Regions from separate parts of the Nitrincola sp. genome, predicted to be linked through region 1. Evidence: predicted binding sites of a transcription regulator. Region 1 holds the regulator's gene; each other region holds the start of a gene.
The links. Region 1 encodes FNR, which switches genes on or off when oxygen is low (the NO sensors DNR and NnrR bind a similar motif). Its sites were predicted from a motif close to TTGATNTANATCAA; they were not measured.
Positions count from the first base shown of each region.

Region 1 (6,443 bases):
GTAGACGAATCTGCGCTGACCGGTGAGTATATGCCGATCTCGAAAAAGCTTCAGGATCCACTGGTAGGCGGTACTATCAATATAGAAAATCCGATAGAGATGCAGGTCAGCGCGGTAGGGCAACATAGTCGTATATCATCGATTGTCAGACTGCTGGACCGTGCTCAAAGTGAAAAACCCTATGTGGCCCGTGTAGCTGACCATATTGCGCGCTATTTTGTTGGCGCTACGCTGATCGTTGCAGCGTGTGTCTCTACGGCCTGGTACTTTATTGAACCGGCAAATGCTTTCTGGATCACTCTCTCCGTATTGGTTGTGACTTGTCCCTGCGCCCTATCACTTGCCACCCCCACGGCACTGACAGCCGCAACAGGCACACTCCGACAACAGGGTTTGCTAATCACCCGAGGTCATGTGCTGGAATCGTTCAGTAAAGCCACACACATCATTTTTGATAAAACCGGCACGCTCACTGAAGGTCGTTTAGCCATTCAGGAAACACATCCACTGAACGGCACGTCGTCAGCCGATGCACTGAACTGGGGGGCTGCACTTGAGTCTCTGTCTGAACATCCTATAGGGCGTGCTTTTACACCTTGGTACACCGCGGCTGCAGAAGCCATTCAAGTGACTGTCGGCCAGGGTATAGAGGGGAGCATTGAAGGCAAGCGCTACCGTATCGGCAAACCCGACTATGCCATGCAGTTATCAGGACAAGCCTTGCCAGCCATGCCAGACCAACAACGTCAGTGGATACTGCTAGCGAATGAATCTCAGGCACTGGCCTGGTTTGCGCTGGATGATCAAATCCGTCGCGAGACCCGCCAGGCTATTCAAGAACTCAAATCACTGGGATTGAGTATTGAGATACTCACGGGTGATACATCGCCGGCCGTGCAGCGCATAGCTGAAAAGCTGGATATAGATCAGATCAATAGCGGCATGAGTCCTGAACAAAAACTGGAACATATCCGTAATCTTCAAGCTGAGGGTAAGCAAACCATCATGGTGGGCGATGGCATTAACGATATCCCGGTACTGGTTGGCGCCCAAACCTCGGTATCTATGGGAGCAGCCACTGACTTGGCTAAAACCAATGCTGATGCGGTACTAACCAATAACAACCTGCAAACCCTTGCAGAAGGTATCCGTTTGGCACGCAAAACCCGCACGATCATTAAAGAAAACTTGGGTCTCTCACTACTCTATAACATCATTGCCCTGCCAGCCGCCGCCTTAGGCATGGTGCCACCCTACATTGCCGCGATCGGCATGACTGCCAGCTCGCTGATTGTTACCGGAAATGCTATGCGCCTGGCTCGCCGTGCCAGGAAAACCCAAAGTACTCAGGTCGCTCCGCTGCCTGAGTCAGCTAAAGCCAAGGCAGGTATCTGATGGAAATTATCATTATTTTGATTCCAATCGCACTGATTTTGACGGGATTAGCCTTCTGGGCTTTTTTCTGGAGTGTTAACAGTGGCCAGTTCGACGATTTAGAGTCTCCCGCTCACAGCATTCTGTATGACGATGACGAAGACATGATCCCGGATGACGCCAAAGTAGATCCAAAGAGCAGCCGAAAGTCGGATGAATGAACCGCTGCTGCTAACCACAGCTTTCCTGATCGGGCTACTCGGTAGCACCCACTGCATCGGCATGTGTGGTGGTATTGCCGCCAGCGTTGGCTTGAATACACTGGGTGGTAAATATCCGGCCTGGTCGATACTGCTGGGGTATAATCTTGGCCGCATCGGCAGTTACACCCTGGCAGGAGTTTTAATAGGCGTTGCAGGAGCAATGGTTGCAACAGGCATCACAGGCCTGATACTGCAAACCTTTGCAGGCATACTGCTGATTGCCATGGGGCTTTATGTTGGTCAATGGTGGTTTGGTATTACCCGACTGGAAAAGCTCGGCGGGCATCTATGGCGACATATCCAACCCTATGCGGCCAGGATTCTTCCTGTTCGCAACCCACACCAAGCCATTTTATTAGGTATACTCTGGGGCTGGCTGCCCTGTGGTCTGGTATATAGTACATTGCTCTGGTCATCGGCTGCAGGTAGCTGGCAACAAAGCGCCCTGCTGATGGCCGCATTCGGACTGGGTACGTTACCCGCCATGTTTACCACTGGGCTGCTTGCCCGTCAGGTCCGCAGCATTATGCAGAAACGTCTGACCCGCCAGATAGCAGGCGCATTGATTATTGGCTTTGGTATCTATACTTTGCCACTCAGCAGCCTGTTCAATCTGTAGAATCAGTAGACTGGCGTGTAAAAAGTTTTTAAAGATTGATTGAATTGAGGTATTTTTGGTGATAAACGATAGTCGCATTGTATGGGATATGGATCTGATTAAACGCTACGATCTGTCAGGCCCACGCTATACTTCCTACCCGACAGCAGTGCAGTTTGATCCAGCACTTTCACCAGCCGCTCTGATCAGCGAAGGACAGAACTCAGCCGATAAAGCTGCGCCTTTGTCGCTGTATGTGCATATCCCCTTTTGTGCCCATGTTTGTTATTACTGTGCCTGCAACAAGGTCATCACCCGAAACCGTGACCGTGCTCAACCCTACCTGGATACTGTTTACCGCGAAATGAAGCAGCTATCGCAATGGTACAGTGATGACCGGATCGTGGATCAGTTGCACTGGGGTGGTGGTACACCGACGTTTATCAGTGATCAGCAGATGGATGAGCTGATGTCTGCTTTACGCAATCAATTCAATTTGCGTAATGATGACAAGGGTGACTATTCAATCGAAATCGACCCACGTGAAGCCAGCCCGGAAACACTGGAAGTACTGCGCAAAACAGGCTTCAACCGAATTAGCTTAGGGGTACAGGACCTGGACCCTAAGGTGCAGAGTGCCGTCAATCGCGTCCAGCCATTGGAACAAACCCAGGCCGTACTCGACAAGTCGCGTCAGCTGGGTTTTTCATCCATTAATATGGATCTGATTTACGGCCTACCGCATCAGTCAGAACAAAGTTTTGATGACACCCTGGATGTAGTGATCGGCATGAACCCCGATCGACTGTCAGTGTTTAATTATGCCCACCTCCCGGATCGCTTTCGCTCTCAGAAGCATATCAATCCTGACGAACTGCCCAGCCCGGAAACCAAGCTGGCAATACTGCAAAACACCATCGATAAGCTGCTGAATGCAGGTTATGTCTATATCGGCATGGACCACTTCGCAAAACCCGATGATACCCTGGCACTGGCCCAAGCAGCGGGCCAATTACATCGCAACTTTCAGGGCTACACTACACATGCTGAATGTGACTTGGTCGCCATGGGGGTTTCTGCAATCAGTCAGATCGGCCGGGTTTATTACCAGAATGAACATGACCTCGCCACCTATACACAAGCGGTGACACAACAGCAGCATGCCATCAAACGTGGTGTCTGTCTGAGTGATGATGACATTGTCAGAGGTGCGGTAATCAACCAACTGATTTGTCACTTTGAACTGAATCCTGCGACAATCGAGCAGCGCTTCAGCCTGAATTTTGATCAATATTTTGCCGCAGAATTAGCAGAACTTCAGCAGTTTGAAGCCGATGGTCTGATTCAGCGTCAAGGTCGCCAGATCAGCGTCACCCCTTCGGGTCGACTATTGATACGCCGTATCTGTATGGCATTTGATGCATATATACCGAAACAGCAGCCAACACGAGGCTATTCACGCATTATATAACGTCGGCTTTAGCAGAATAAGCTGAACTATTCTGGTGCAGCCTTCACCCTGCAGCAGAAATGTTACATAATGGCAGCTATAATTTTGAGTTCACGGGGAAGGCAAGCAGATGGAAGATAAAAAATCGACAGGTAAGCTCCACAGCCTGAATCAGGTTCATTGCAGCACCTGCAGTTTGAGTTCTCTTTGCCTTCCGGTATCACTCAACATGACCGAGATGGAACGGCTTGATACGATCATTGATAAAAGCCGACCCTTGAAAAAGGGTGATCATCTTTTCCGCCAGGGTGATGCATTTGGCAGTGTCTATGCCATTCGTGCCGGTTCGGTTAAAAGCTACAGCATCACTGATGACGGTGAAGAGCAGATCACCGGTTTCTTTTTTCCGGGTGAACTGGTTGGCCTGAGTGCTTACGACACATCGACCTATCCTGTCTCAGTGAAAGTGCTGGAAACCACCACCGTGTGCGAGATTCCCTTCGAACGCCTGGATGAACTGTCAGGGCATATGCCTGAACTTAGACGTCAGTTACTACGCACCATGAGTAAAGAAATCTGCAACGATCAACAGATGATGATGTTGCTGTCGAAGAAAAATGCCGAACAACGTGTAGCCAGCTTTCTACTCAAGCTTTCGCAGCGTTTTCATGAACGCGGCTACTCACCCAGTTTTTTCCGCTTATCCATGTCACGTAACGAGATAGGCAACTATCTTGGGCTGGCAGTCGAAACCATCAGCCGTATTTTCACCCGCTTCCAGACTTTAGGACTGATCCATGTAGATGGCAAAGAAGTCGAAATTCTGGATAACGGGAAGCTCAATGAGCACTCAGGCGAAGCACAAACGACTGATAATGCCTGCAAAAGCAGCCGCTAATCAGCACATTTATCAGTTGAATCACTTGCCTTCGGAGACATAAATGTCCTACGACGAATTTTATATCAAGTCGGTGATCCGCTCGATCCCTGACTGGCCTGAACCCGGTGTTGTTTTTCGTGATGTGACGCCAGTGTTTAAAGATCCCAAAGCCATGCGCATGGTGTGTGATGCGTTTATCCAGCGGTACATGAACACGGATATAACCCACATAGCCAGCATTGATGCCCGGGGCTTTATTCTTGGGTCAGTGGTTGCCTATCAGTTGAACCTGCCGATGATTCTGATCCGCAAGAAAGGTAAGTTGCCCGGTGATACTTTGTCACAGGAATACAATCTTGAATATGGCACAGCGGCCATCGAAATGCAGACAGACGCACTGCAACCAGGACCCGAGGCCAATGTACTGGTGTTTGATGACCTGATTGCAACGGGTGGCACAGTCATGGCCGCGTTATCCTTGATCAACAAGCTCGGCGGTAAGGTACATGAAGTCGCCGCACTGATTGATTTACCCGATCTGATGGGCTCTCAGAAAATCCAGGACAGCAATGTCGCCGTATTCAGTCTGCTGGCTTATGAGGGCCTGTAACAACCATGAACAGCTTTAAAAATTTGCTCTGCTACCGTTTTGAACCCGATTCAACCCTGTCACCGGAAACCCTCGAAAAAGCGCTTTCAGAACACCCTTTCACCCCCTGTGGACGCCATGAGTTACAGCGCAGTGGCTGGGTGGCGCCCTGCCCTTTTGCTGACTCACTGGTATTCACCAGTAGCGGTTATATGCTGATCACCCTGTTACGGGAAGAACGCATACTGCCAGCCAGCGTGATTCGTGATGAGGTGCAAGAGCGGGTCAGTCGTATCGAAGCGACCGATGCGCGCAAAGTCTACAAAAAAGAGAAAGACCAGCTTAAGGATGAAGTAGTGCTGGAGCTGCTCCCGCGCGCTTTCTCCAAACGACAGAGCTGCCGCGCCCTGCTGATGCCAGAGCAAGGCTGGCTGCTAATCGACTCAGGTAGTTTCAATCGGGGTGAGCTGTTGCTGAATGCGTTACGTGAAGCTCTCGGTTCACTGAAAGTAAAACCGCTTAACGTTAACCAGGCTCCAGCCAGCGTGATGACACAGTGGTTGCAAGATATCAACCAGGTCAGCAGTGGCTTTGAAGTGGATGATGAATGTGAGTTACGCGATACTTCAGCTGAAGGGGGCGTCATTCGTATCAAGGGGCAGCCTCTATTCAGTGACGAAATACGTGCCCACCTGGATACTGACATGCAGGTCACCCGCCTTGCAGTCACCTGGGAAGAGCAACTGAGCTTTGTGCTGCATGCCGACCTGACCCTGCACCGCCTCAAACTGACGGACCAGTATAATGAACAACTGGAACACGATCGTCCAGAAGATGAAGTGGCCGACTTTGATGCCGCTGTTACCCGCATGGGGCTGGAAATAAGCCGTTTGCTTCCGGCGCTGGCCAGCAGCTTCGGTGGCGAACCGGTCAGCGATTAATCTACCGGGAAACCTGATCACTAACTCGACAAAAAATAGCAGAGTGCAGTCATGTACAGCGTAAAAGAAAGTTTTTACACCCTGCAGGGAGAAGGTGCCCACGCGGGCCGCCCAGCTATTTTCTGTCGTTTTACCGGCTGCAACCTCTGGTCTGGACGTGAACAAGATCGTGCCTCAGCCGTGTGTAACTTTTGTGATACTGACTTTGTCGGCACAGATGGACAGAACGGCGGTAAGTTTGCTACGCCAGAGGCTCTGGTAACCCACCTGAAACGCTTTTGGCCACTCACCACCACCGAACCCCCTTATCTGGTTTGCACTGGTGGTGAGCCTGCGCTACAGCTGGAT
Region 1 is NZ_JBLXDN010000003.1:66,580-73,022, reverse strand. Features, by position in the region: gene ACN0R1_RS03810 (heavy metal translocating P-type ATPase) at 1-1,395, shown strand, start outside; gene ccoS (cbb3-type cytochrome oxidase assembly protein CcoS) at 1,395-1,595, shown strand; gene ACN0R1_RS03800 (sulfite exporter TauE/SafE family protein) at 1,588-2,256, shown strand; gene hemN (oxygen-independent coproporphyrinogen III oxidase) at 2,318-3,706, shown strand; gene fnr (fumarate/nitrate reduction transcriptional regulator Fnr) at 3,816-4,583, shown strand; gene ACN0R1_RS03785 (adenine phosphoribosyltransferase) at 4,627-5,175, shown strand; gene ACN0R1_RS03780 (recombination-associated protein RdgC) at 5,181-6,095, shown strand; gene queE (7-carboxy-7-deazaguanine synthase) at 6,147-6,443, shown strand, end outside.

Region 2 (6,443 bases), on a different contig from region 1:
CTTGGCGTTTCATGGAGGGGTCTGCTAATTTCGGCGGCATGCCGGGTCTTTATGTGGTGAAGTCATTTATCCTAGTGTTCGTTGCTGTAGTAGCCTTACAGGCTTTGGCTATGGTAATGCGCAGTATTTTAATCCTGAGTAATAATGAAGCGCTGGTCCCTGAAAGCTATCGCTACAAGGAAGGGGGCTAAATATGGATCCGGTTCTATTGGGTGAAATCCTCTCATTATTAATGTTTTTCTCCATCATTGGTGTCTTGATGATGGGTTTCCCGGTGGCTTTTTCATTGGCGGGTACATCGGTCATTTTTGCCGCTATCGGTCATGCACTCGGCGTGTTTGATTTGTCTAACCTCTCAAGTTTGGCTCCCCGTTACATAGGGGTCATGTTGAATGAGGTATTAGTTGCTGTACCCTTATTTATCTTCATGGGGATGATGCTGGAGCGATCCGGTATCGCTGAGCAGTTGCTGATTACCATGGGGCGCTTGTTCGGTAAACTACGTGGTGGTTTGGGCTTATCAGTCATTGTGGTGGGTGCGTTGCTTGCGGCGTCGACGGGTATTGTCGGGGCCACTGTGGTCACTATGGGGTTGTTGTCTCTGCCAGCGATGATGCGGGCTGGCTATGATCCTAAATTAGCCACCGGCGTAATTTGTGCTTCAGGTACTTTGGGGCAGATTATTCCACCGTCTACAGTGTTGATCTTTATGGGTGACATGCTGGCGGGTGTTAATCAGCAAGTGCAGATGTCTAAGGGGAATTTTGCCCCGACGCCCGTTTCAGTGGGGGACTTGTTTGCCGGTGCATTCATCCCCGGGCTGATGTTGGTGGGCATTTATATGCTCTATATGATCTACAAGGCGATTCGTCACCCTGAAACCTGTCCTGCGCTTGAAGTGACAGCTGAGGAGCGCAAGCGACTATTTCATGATGTTATTTTTACCCTATTACCACCCCTGGTATTAATTATTGCAGTATTGGGCTCGATTCTGGGGGGCGTGGCAACACCAACTGAATCAGCCTCTGTCGGTGCTGTAGGGGCCATTCTGTTGGCTGCACTTCGACGCAGACTGACCTTTACAAATATTCGTCAGGTAATGTTTGCTACCGCCAACACCACGACAATGATCTTTATTATTCTGATCGGTGCCTCCGTGTTTTCGTTGGTGTTCCGGATGATGGGTGGTGAAGAACTGGTTAGTGATTTCCTCAACAGTCTGCCGGGAGGAAAGCTGGGCGCGATTATATTTGTGATGCTGCTGATGTTCCTGTTGGGCTTTATTCTGGATACCTTTGAAATTATCTTCTTAGTCATCCCGATTACAGCGCCGATTTTGCTGATGATGGATATTGATCCCGTTTGGCTAGGGGTTATGGTGGCGGTTAATCTTCAGACCAGCTTCCTGACACCGCCGTTTGGATTTTCATTGTTCTATTTACGTGGTGTCGCCCCTGATGCTATTACCACGCGGCATATATACCTGGGAGCCATGCCTTTTGTGGTGCTTCAGGTCGTGGCTATAGCGCTGTTGATTATTTTCCCCGGCCTGATTACCTGGTTGCCGGATATGATTTACGGGCGCTGATACGAAAGGAGAGGGCAGGAAGCTCTCTCCGATCTATATGGGTGAAAGAGGCTGGTTTAAAAACCAGCCAGAACTTCAAGATGTGCCTGTACACTGAAAGCCAGTGCAACCGGATTGTAGCCCCCCTCCAGAACTGAGACGATACGCTTTTGGCTGTGCTTTTCCGCCATCTGCATAATCTGTTGTGTTACCCAGCGATAGTCTTCTTCATCCAGGTTTAAGTCGGCCATAGGATCTTCCTTGTGCGCATCAAATCCGGCAGAGATAAAAATAATATCTGGTTTATGCGCTTCCAATGCGGGCAGCCAGCATTCTTCAATGGCTTTGCGGAACACTAAGTTGTCGGAATGAGCGGCTATCGGGCAATTGACGATATTGGGGCGCTCGATTTCACAGTAGCGTTCCGGGTAATAGGGATACTGGAAGGTTGAGCATACCAGTACTTCTGGACGGTCTTTGAAGATATCTACAGTGCCATTGCAATGGTGTACGTCAAAGTCCAGTACCGCAACGCGTTCAATGCCCTCCTGCAGTAGCGCGTGACAGGCGCCGATGGCCACGTTGTTGTAGAAACAAAAGCCCATGGGGAGATTGTATTCGGCATGGTGTCCCGGTGGTCTGACAGCGCAAAATGCATTCTGTGCTTTCCCAGACAGTACCCGATTGGTGGCCAGTATGACACCGCCTACCGCCAGGTGGGCGGCATCAAGGGAGTGAGGGCAGAGTGCCGTGTCTTCATCGGTATAGACAACCCCTTCACGCGGCAGCTTCATCTCCAGTTTTTTCTGGTGCAGCTTAGCGTGTGCCAGCTGGATTTGCTCGGCAGTTGCAGGCACAGCCGTGAGTTGGTCCATGTGGTCCATGAGACCGGTACGCTCCAGCACCTTGCGGATTGCCTGCAAGCGCACCGGACTTTCCGGATGGTCCGGCCCCATGTTATGGAGCAGGCAGTCTTCGTGCGTGATGTATGCAGTTGTCATAAATTATCTTTCTCCTCATCTCTAGGTCTATTTTAGAGGAAAACCGCACGATTGAGCGTTAGGCGAAAGTTGTATTTGTGTAAATTAATCAGAGATAACTAATTTGTTGATGCAGGTCAGTTTATACAGTCTGCTGTGACGTTAAACTCTCCGTCACAGCATAGAACTGTACCTTTAGCACCTGATGTTTCACCCAGCGTCAGGTGCTTTTCTTTTTTTCAGGGGTGCGAAGCCTTGGTCAAGGATTTGGGGTTCAGCGTTTTGGGGCTCTGTGCTTTGAGGCTTGCGACGCTTGCCGATGGCTTTTTGATCCCGCAGACGTTTTTTAACTTTAGGTTTGTCATCGTCTTTCTTTTTAGCATCAGGGCGTTTTTTCTTGCCGATGGCTTTACCAGATGACTTGGTTTTAACCGGTCCCTTAAAACTGCCCTCAAGTCCTAACAGTGTACGACGTTCAAGACTGACTCTCAGATAACGCTCAATACTGCACATCAGGTTCCATTCTGAAGGCTCGATCAACGAGATGGCTGTACCGCTTTCACCAGCACGTCCGGTTCGCCCGATTCGGTGCACATAATCATCACCGCTGCGTGCCATAGCGAAGTTCACTACCAGATCTATCCCTTCTACATCCAGTCCGCGTGCCGCTACGTCTGTGGCAACTAATATCTGAATGCGGTTTTCGCGGAACAAATTTAGTACCTGGCGTCGTTTGGGTTGATCCATATCACCATGTAACACCGCGGCGCGATGTTTTTGGTAGCGCAATACATTACCCAGTTGATCGGCCGCAACGCGGGTGTTGGTGAATATCAATGCACGACTGTAGACTTCTTGGCTGAGTAAGCGATTTAGGAGTCGTTCTTTGTGTTTGCCATCATCGGCCAGGATCGCTTGTTGAGTAATGGCTGCAACCTGAGTTCTGGCATCACTGAGTAACAGTGATTCAGGGTTATTCATCACTTGTTGGGTCAGGTTGTGAATGTCGCCGGTGTTCAGTGTAGCTGAAAACAGTAAGGTCTGACGCTCTGGGCGGCACTGGGTGGCTATTTTCAGTACGTCTTCACTGAAACCCATATCCAGCATTCGGTCAGCTTCATCCAGTACCAGGATTTCCAGGTCGCTGAGGTCGATAGTCTGGTGTTCCAGATGCTCAATTAAACGACCGGGTGTGGCCACTAGAATTTCTGGATTTTTACGCAGTTTCGCTGCCTGCTCTTTGAACCCTTCACCCCCATAAATGCTCAGTGATTTGATCTGAGTGAAAGCGGCTAGCTGCCCACAGGATTTAGCCACCTGCTCGGCCAATTCTCGTGTGGGTACCAGAATCAGTGCGCGTGTGGCTGTTTTGGGCGATGGTGTGTCGATAAAACGTTGTAGCATTGGCAAAAGAAAGGCAAAGGTTTTACCGCTGCCTGTCACCGCACTGATCATTAGATCCTTGCCACTGAGAGCGGGAGCAATGGTGGCTTGCTGGACGGCTGTTGGGGTAGTAATGCCTTGAGCATCCAGGGCTTTCTGGAGGCGCTCATTGAGTTGGATATCAGTAAACACTTAGGGTCTTTCTCCTGCTTGTAATTGCGCTAATGCTAGCAGAAATAGGCTGGTTTGTCGGATAAAAGCGTGAGTTGTCATGAAAATGTTGTGGTGACCAGGCTGAGTTGAATAATAAAATTCACTTGTTGGTCTCGGGGTTTTCAGTTATTTTAGCGCATTATTCTCATAGTAATCTTATATTTATGCGTAATATATTACTTCTGACTTTACTATTATTGCTGACAGGTTGTTTTTCTGCGGGTCGACAAGTCAGCCAGCCATTGGTGCCTGCGCCCACAATGGCGGGGCTACAGGGTGATGTTCGTCTGGTGCTGGAGCAACAGTATCAAGCCTGGGTCGGTACCCCTTACCGACTGGGAGGGGCCGACAAGCGGGGGGTAGATTGCTCGGCCTTGGTGCAGAGTATCTTTACCGAAGCTTTTGATGTGCAGTTGCCTCGTACCACTAGCGAACAAGTCGCGACTGGTGATGTCGTTGCTCGCCAAGCTCTGCAGCCTTTGGATCTGGTTTTTTTCCATACTGGGCGCACTCAGCATGTAGGCATCTACCTGGGTCAGGGTGAATTTTTACATGCTTCTACCAGTCGCGGTGTAATGATTTCCAAGCTGGATAATCCTTACTGGAAACGTAACTTCTGGACGGCGCGTCGTCCAGTTGATGCGTTGCAGATAGCCAGCTTATAAAAAAGCCCACCTAAGTGGTGGGCTAAGTTAAACGTTGAGGATTATCGATTAGCGTCCCATACGGCGAATTGCCTGGGGGGTGAAGTCACGGTAATCAAAGCGTTGACTGAAGTCATAGCCTATACCTTCTTCATTAGTCAGACCGCCTACCAGATAACGTCCAGATTGCAGATCGTAGAAGGTTTCAGCGACTGCCCAGGGTACCTGAACGTCACGGTACTGAAACTGGTGCATTTCACCGACACGCCAGAGCTCTCCACGCCCGTCATAATGATCCACGGTGGCGATCTGCCAGGTGTCTTCATCAATATAAAAAGTACGTTTGCCATACACATGGCGCTGTCCATCTTTCAACGTGGCTTCAAGCTTCCAGACTCGATGTAGTTCATAACGGGTATGATCCGGGTTCAGGTGGCCGGCATGGAGCAGGTCGCTGTAGGGCAGGTTGCGATCTGCCAACTTCCAGCTGTTATATGGAATATACAACTCCTGTTTTCCGACTAGATTCCAGTCGTAACGGTCTGGTGCTCCATTGAACATATCCAGGTTATCTGTGGTGCGCTGGCCATCGGTTGCTGTGCCTGGCGCATCATAGGCAATGTTGGGAGCCAGGCGTACCCGACGTTGCCCTGAATTGTAGGTCCAGGCCTGACGCGGTTGGGTAATCTGGTTCATGGTTTCATGTACCAGAAGAATGTTGCCGGTCAGTCGAGCAGGTGCCGTGACCTCCTGGACAAAAAAGAACAGAATATTGTCATGGCGCTCGCCTTCGCCCTGGTCTTTCAGATAGCTGGGCCAAGAGAGTTTTTCGTTGATGCGTACCGGAGTGAAACTGCCATTGGTTTGTACCGGAACCTGTACAAAGGTACGTTCCAGCGCGCCACCCCGGTAGCGGGTCATGTGGTTCCAGATGACCTGTAGACCATTCTCGGGAATCGGAAAGGCCAGCGCCTCAGTGAAACCTTCTAAACCGTTACCATCGGCAGTCAGTCTGGCATTGTCCAGATTGCGTTTAGCTGCTGCATAGATGCTATCCGGTAATGCCGCTGTGCGGTGGGTTGGATAGACGGGTATCTTGAAGCTATCAGGATAGCGTTGAAACAGAGCTATCTGGCCTTCAGAAAGCTGGTCCTGGTAGTCTGTATAGTTGTCAGCAGTAATCACAAACAGGGGTTGCTCATCAGCAAACGGGTTTGCATAGCGGTCATCACTAGGGGCTATGCCACCGTCCCAGGCTGGAATAGTGCCAGCTGCATTGCCAGCCCGTTCAGCCCCCATTGGGGTCAAGTCCTGTTCCAGTCGCTCAGGACTGGCATAAATGGCGCTGCTCAGGGACAGAAGCAGAGCACTGCAAAGCAATTTCTTTGGAAGGTTTAGCTGTGTCATTATTATTCTCCTGCAGCTGTTTAAAAGGCGATAGAGGCGTTGAGTGATAGATAGTCCCGGTCTTTTTCAGCGTTAAAGGAGCCGCCAAAGAAACTGGTGTAAGACGCACCAATGCGGTAGCGGTTCATATAGTCCGCAGTAATCCCCAGACTGATTGCTTTCTCATTTTCACGGAACGCCGCCCCAGGTTCCGGTCCGTTACCCTTGATACCATGGCGGAAGTTGAACTCAGGAGTTAGTGTGACACCA
Region 2 is NZ_JBLXDN010000008.1:61,690-68,132, reverse strand. Features, by position in the region: gene ACN0R1_RS08150 (TRAP transporter small permease subunit) at 1-191, shown strand, start outside; gene ACN0R1_RS08145 (TRAP transporter large permease) at 194-1,588, shown strand; gene ACN0R1_RS08140 (histone deacetylase family protein) at 1,645-2,568, opposite strand; gene ACN0R1_RS08135 (DEAD/DEAH box helicase) at 2,758-4,122, opposite strand; gene ACN0R1_RS08130 (NlpC/P60 family protein) at 4,308-4,808, shown strand; gene ACN0R1_RS08125 (DUF1329 domain-containing protein) at 4,857-6,194, opposite strand; gene ACN0R1_RS08120 (DUF1302 domain-containing protein) at 6,215-6,443, opposite strand, start outside.
Region 2: ACN0R1_RS08140 (histone deacetylase family protein) is a predicted target of FNR. The motif match lies at 2,675-2,688, and genes of this name have one in related genera.

Region 3 (6,443 bases), on a different contig from region 1:
AAACTATTATCATGGACACCTATCCCGGTCCTCTGGAGCAGGTACTGATTAACCTGATCCAGAATGCCTTGATACATGCCTTCGAAACACAGCCGGGAAGTATCCGTATTACAGCCTCGGCCTCTGATGAGTGGGTGTATCTGCGTGTGCGCGATGATGGTAAGGGTATGGCCGAGGCAATCCAGCAGCGCATTTTTGAACCCTTCTTTACCACCCGTCTTGGCCAAGGCGGAAGTGGTCTGGGATTAAGTCTGGTCCACAACCTGGTCACTGGAGTATTGGGTGGTAGAATTCACTTGATCAGCCAGCCAGGGCAGGGCAGCGAGTTTGAGCTGACGTTGCCACGTTCATCTGAATGATATTTTATTTTGTCAATAAAGCGGAAACGGCATGAGCAATCCTATTCAGTCTGAATTATTGAAAAACGAGGCACTCAAATTGCTGATCGAATCTGAGCAGCAGCCTTTGTCGGCGGCACCGTTCCAGGTTTATCTGGCGGGTCCATCGGTGTTTTACCTGGATGTTGCTACCTTGTCAGCACAGCTAAAAGCTGATTGCCGTAAACTGGGAATGGAACCCCTCTATCCGCTGGATAATGAAATAGGGCAACTGAAACCTGTCGAAATGGCGCAAGCTATTGCCCAGGCCAATATCGGCATGATTCAACAAGCGGATGCCATTATTGCCGATATCAGCTGTTTTCGTGGCACAGCGATGGATGTGGGTACGGCTTTTGAAATCGGCATGGCGGTGCAGCGAGGGATTCCGGTGATTAGCTATACTGATGCGCCACGCCCGGATTACTTAAGCCGAGTTAAGGCCGCGGATGCCAATGTTCAGCAAACGCGAGGGGTGTGGATGGATAGGGTCGGTATGATTGAAGACTTCGGCCTGCAGGAGAATCTAATGATTGCCTGCACCACTGAGTATACCGATCAGGGAGCGGCTATGGCACTGTCTATGGTCAGAGTGTTGTTAACTGGGCAGGTTGCTGTAGAGCGGCGCTAAAAATGGCGCCTGAAAAATCAGACGCCATTTTATCACTAACCTAAACTATCCTTACCAGGCGCTTTTGAAGATTTCCTCGATTTGTGCCTGTGTTGCCTGAATCGGGTTGGTTATTCCACAGGCATCTTTAAGCGCATTTTCAGCCAGTATGGGGATGTCTTCCTGTTTGGCACCCAAATCAGCCAGTCCACGGGGAATACCCACCTGATCTTTAAGTGCCTTGATCGCCTCGATACAGGCACTTGCACCCGCTTGTGCTGATTCGCTGGCTGCCAGTCCCATCGCCTGACCTACTTGCGCCAAACGCTCAGCCGCCACCTGGCTGTTAAAGGTTTGCACATGGGGTAGCAGTACGGCGTTACACACACCGTGGGGTAAATCATAAAAACCGCCCAGTTGGTGGGCCATGGCATGTACATAACCCAGTGATGCATTGTTGAACGCCATGCCGGCCAGGAACTGGGCATAAGCCATTTGCTCACGGGCTTGCATATCATCGCCCTGTGCCACCGCACGAGGCAGATACTGAGCTATCAGTTCGACGGCTTTCAAGGCACAGGCATCGGTGATGGGAGTGGCGGCGATGGACACATAGGCTTCGATCGCATGGGTTAATGCATCCATCCCTGTTGCGGCGGTCAATTGACGTGGCATTCCCCGCATGGTCAGTGGATCGTTAACCGACAGGATGGGGGTGGTGTGCTTATCCACTATGGCCATTTTAATATGACGGGTTTCATCGGTGATAATACAAAAGCGCGTCATTTCACTGGCTGTGCCCGCCGTAGTGTTGATGGCCACCAGCGGCAATTGGGGTAGGGCAGATTTATCCACACCTTCGAAATCACGTATATTGCCACCATTGGTGGCGACCAGAGCTATGCCCTTGGCGCAGTCGTGAGGGGAGCCACCACCCAGTGAAATTACCAGGTCGCACTGGCCTGCTTTAAGCAATGCCAGTCCAGCCTCCACGTTGGCAGTGGTTGGGTTGGGATGTACCTCGGGAAATACACTGCACTGGATACCTGTCTGCTGTAGTGAGGCTGTGACCTGATCTACCAGTCCTGCAGCGACCAAACCTGCATCCGTGACAATCAGTGCGTGCTTGAAGCCCTTTTTCTGAATTGTTTCGATGGCTTGTGCAAGTGCGCCTTCACCCATTAGGTTTAATGAGGGAATATGAAATTCGCTGACCGCCATGGTCTATCTCCTTGTTGATAACTGATTAGTCTTAAGTGTAGCAAGTTGGTTGGTGGGCGCTTTGATCAAGGTCAAATTGCAGCAGAGTAACTCTATGCACAGATTGATCGTTCGACTTGTGCACAAAAACCGGGGACAAGGCTGTGTATAACCCGTGGGGGAATTGGGCAGGCGCCTAGCAGCGGGGTGTGTAGGCTAGCTGGGCAGGAAACGCACAGTAGAACGAACGCCCCTGTTAGGGACGCCCGTTAGTCACAAAAATCGATGATTACAGCAGATCAAAACGATCGGCATTCATCACCTTGGTCCAGACCTTGACGAAATCCTGCACAAACTTTTGTTTCGAATCGTTCTGAGCATAGACTTCGGCATAGGCGCGCAGAATGGAGTTGGAACCGAATACCAAGTCCACACGTGTGGCTGTCCACTTCACTGTTCCGGTGTTGCGCTCTACGATTTCGTAGGTGTTTTTGCCGGTGGGTTTCCAGCTATAGCGCATATCGGTCAGATTGATAAAGAAGTCATTGCTCAACTGCCCGATCTTGTCGGTGAACACGCCATGCTGGCTGCCACCGTGGTTGGTACCCAGTACACGCATCCCACCCAGGAGTACAGTCATTTCCGGTGCTGTAAGGCCCATCAATTGAGCACGATCCAGCAGCAGTTCCTCAGGACTCACAGCATAGTCTTTCTTCACCCAGTTACGGAAACCGTCATGTACCGGTTCCAGGTAGCTGAAGGACTCGATATCGGTCATTTCGGCAGTGGCATCTCCGCGACCCGGTGAAAAGGGCACCTGGATCTCCATACCGGCCGCTCTTGCCGCCTGTTCGATACCGACATTACCTGCCAGCACGATGACATCCGCTACACTGGCGCCACTCTCGGCAGCAATGCCTTCCAGCACAGCAAGTACTTTGGCCAGACGTTCTGGTTCGTTGCCTTCCCAGTCTTTTTGAGGAGCCAGGCGAATACGTGCACCGTTGGCACCACCACGCATGTCGGAACCACGGTAAGTGCGTGCACTGTCCCAGGCAGTAGTGACTACTTCAGCGATACTCAGGCCACTGGCGGCAATTTTCGCTTTCACCGCTGCGACATCATAATCGCTGTTACCAGCGGGGATCGGGTCCTGCCAGATCAAATCTTCCTGCGGTACTTCTGGGCCGAAATAGCGGTTTTTCGGTCCCATGTCACGGTGAGTCAATTTAAACCAGGCACGTGCGAAAACTTCACTGAAATACGCCGGATCCTGGTAGAAACGCTCAGCAATCTTACGGTATTCAGGGTCCATCTTCATGGCCATATCGGCATCGGTCATGATCGGGTTATGGCGAATCGATGGGTCTTCCACATCGACCGGCTTGTCTTCTTCCTTGATATTGATCGGCTCCCACTGCCAGGCACCTGCCGGGCTTTTTTTCAGTTCCCATTCGTAGCCCAACAGCAGATAGAAATAACCGTTGTCCCACTGGGTTGGATGGGTTGTCCAGGCACCTTCAAGGCCGCTGGTGACCGTATCACGGCCAACGCCACGCGAGGTTTTGTTATTCCAGCCTAAACCTTGCTCATCAATACCAGCGGCTTCGGGTTCACCACCCAGCAAGCTGGCATCACCATTGCCGTGACATTTACCGACAGTATGACCCCCAGCGGTCAGGGCGACAGTTTCTTCATCATCCATGGCCATGCGGGCAAAGGTTTCACGAACATCCTGAGCTGTTCTCAGCGGATCAGGGTTGCCATCAACCCCTTCCGGATTAACATAGATCAGGCCCATCATCACGGCTGCCAGTGGGTTTTCCAGATCACGCTCACCGGAATAGCGGCTTTTTTCATTATCACTGGGTGCCAACCATTCTTCTTCAGCACCCCAGTAAATATCCTCTTCAGGGTGCCAGATGTCCTCGCGACCGAAGGCAAAGCCATAGGTTTTTAAGCCCATGGATTCATACGCCACGTTGCCTGCCAGAATGATCAAGTCAGCCCAACTGATAGAATTGCCATATTTTTGTTTGATTGGCCAGAGCAGCCGACGCGCCTTGTCCAGGTTGGCGTTATCTGGCCAGGAGTTCAGTGGGGCAAAGCGTTGGTTGCCGGTACCGGCACCACCGCGCCCATCCGCAACACGGTAAGAACCGGCAGAATGCCAGGCCATACGAATCATCAGGCCACCGTAATGGCCCCAGTCTGATGGCCACCAGTCCTGACTGTCGGTCATCAGCTCAGTCAAGTCTTGTTTCAGGGCCGCTACGTTGAGCTTTTTCAGCTCATCACGGTAGTTAAAGCTCTGTCCCAGTGGGTTGGTCTTGGTATCATGCTGGTGCAGAATATTCAGGTTCAGCGCCTTCGGCCACCAGGCCATATTGGTTTTACCACTGGCGGTATTGCCGCCATGCATCACGGGGCATTTGCCAAACGAACCGGCGTTATTGTTTTCCATATCACTCTCCTGCTGTATGACTTGCACGTTGTGTAACTGCTCTAATTAGTAAGGGCATTCACACTTCACCAACAGAATAGATGAAAATTTGGCCTTTCGCCTTATTTACGCAATTTCATTTAATTACCGATTTAATAGTTTATATCTATTACTGCTGCAGCTTTTCTTTTGTGGTTCGATACACACTGTCCAGATGCGATAGCATGGCGCGCTCAGCGGCATCTGGATCACCGCGCTTCAATGCATCAACAATATAACAATGCTCATTATAACTGCGCTCAATTGAACCGGGTTCAACCATGACCTGGCGTCGTATACTCAGTCCATACGCGTAGAGTTCTTCAGAATAGCGGAGCAGGATTTCATTGCTGGCATATTCTGAGATGATCTTGTGAAAGCTTTTGTCTGATAACTGGAAATGTACCGGTGAATCAAAGAGTTTACTTTGTGCCTCTAGCAGTCGCTCCAGCTTGAGAATACCTTCCGCATCAATCCTCATTGCGGCCTTGCGGGCAATGGCTCGTTCAACCAGCATCCGGCTTTCAAATACGCTATCGATATCAAACTGATTGACAATATGATCCACACTGTCCATGTAAGTACTACGAAAGCGGGCGAGATTATCATTGCTGGCGCAGATGCGTGTTTTGCTACCCTGTGCGACCGTAATGAGACCATAGGCAGTTATTTGGGATAGAGCGCCTCGCACTGTTTCACGGCTTACACCAAAAAGTTGAGCGAGCTCGCGTTCACTGGGCAAGACATCACCGTCTCGCAGTAATCCCGTCATGATCATTTCAATCAGCTTGTCAGACAGAATGTCTTTTTTGGTTTTATTCTTCAGTGTTTTCTCAAAGGCAAAGGCCAGATTATCCATTTGATTTCCTCATCCGGAAGTCCATTGTTCTAGGTAATCTCTGTGACTCAGCTGTGCGTCAGTGCAGAGTGATGGGTCTTGCATTTATTGGTATGCATTGTAGACCAGTTAATAGTGATTATCCACAATATAAACAGAGGATTGGGTTTTTTACAGCATTAAATGCGGTTTTCTGCTTGACATCCCCCTGATTCTCTATCTAGACTTCGATCAAGTGGTCTGCTAGACATACCACTAGACCAGTGGTGTTATTACACAAATTAACAACAATAAGGATAAAAGCCATGTTTAAGAAGTTACTGTCGCTTGCTGTGCTTGGGATCGCACTCACTGCAACTCAAGTACACGCCGATAAAATCGTTTTTGCCATAGGTGGCTCACCTCAGAGTTTACAAGGGCAAACGGCGCAAGAGTTCACTCGGCGCCTTCAGGAGCGTCTTGGCGACGCTGTTCAGATTGAATATTACGACAGTGGGCAGCTTGGCGATGAGCGTCAACTCGTTCAGCGTCTTCGAATGGGCACGGTGGATCTGGCGGCGATTTCATCGATCATGTCTTCCGTTGCACCTGAATTTGCACTGTTTGACCTGCCTTTTCTAGTCAAAGACCGTGATCATCTGAAACGCATTGATAGCGAAGTGGTCATGACCGACTTGGCGGCTACCGCTGAAGAAAAGGGTTTGAAAATCGTATCAACCTGGGAAAACGGTTTTCGACATATCACCAATAACCGCCGCCCGATTGTCACTCCTTCAGATATGGGTGGCATGCGTATCCGGACACCACAAAGCGAATGGCGCACCAGCATGTTCAGCGCCTGGGGCGCTAATCCGACACCTATGGCATTTTCCGAAGTGTTTGTCGGTTTGCAAACCGGCGTAATTGATGGTCAGGAAAATCCACTGACGAACATAT
Region 3 is NZ_JBLXDN010000041.1:13,830-20,272, forward strand. Features, by position in the region: gene ACN0R1_RS18465 (ATP-binding protein) at 1-359, shown strand, start outside; gene ACN0R1_RS18470 (nucleoside 2-deoxyribosyltransferase) at 391-1,008, shown strand; gene yiaY (L-threonine dehydrogenase) at 1,060-2,208, opposite strand; gene katG (catalase/peroxidase HPI) at 2,477-4,651, opposite strand; gene ACN0R1_RS18485 (FadR/GntR family transcriptional regulator) at 4,800-5,528, opposite strand; gene ACN0R1_RS18490 (TRAP transporter substrate-binding protein) at 5,813-6,443, shown strand, end outside.
Region 3: yiaY (L-threonine dehydrogenase) is a predicted target of FNR. The motif match lies at 2,270-2,283, and genes of this name have one in related genera.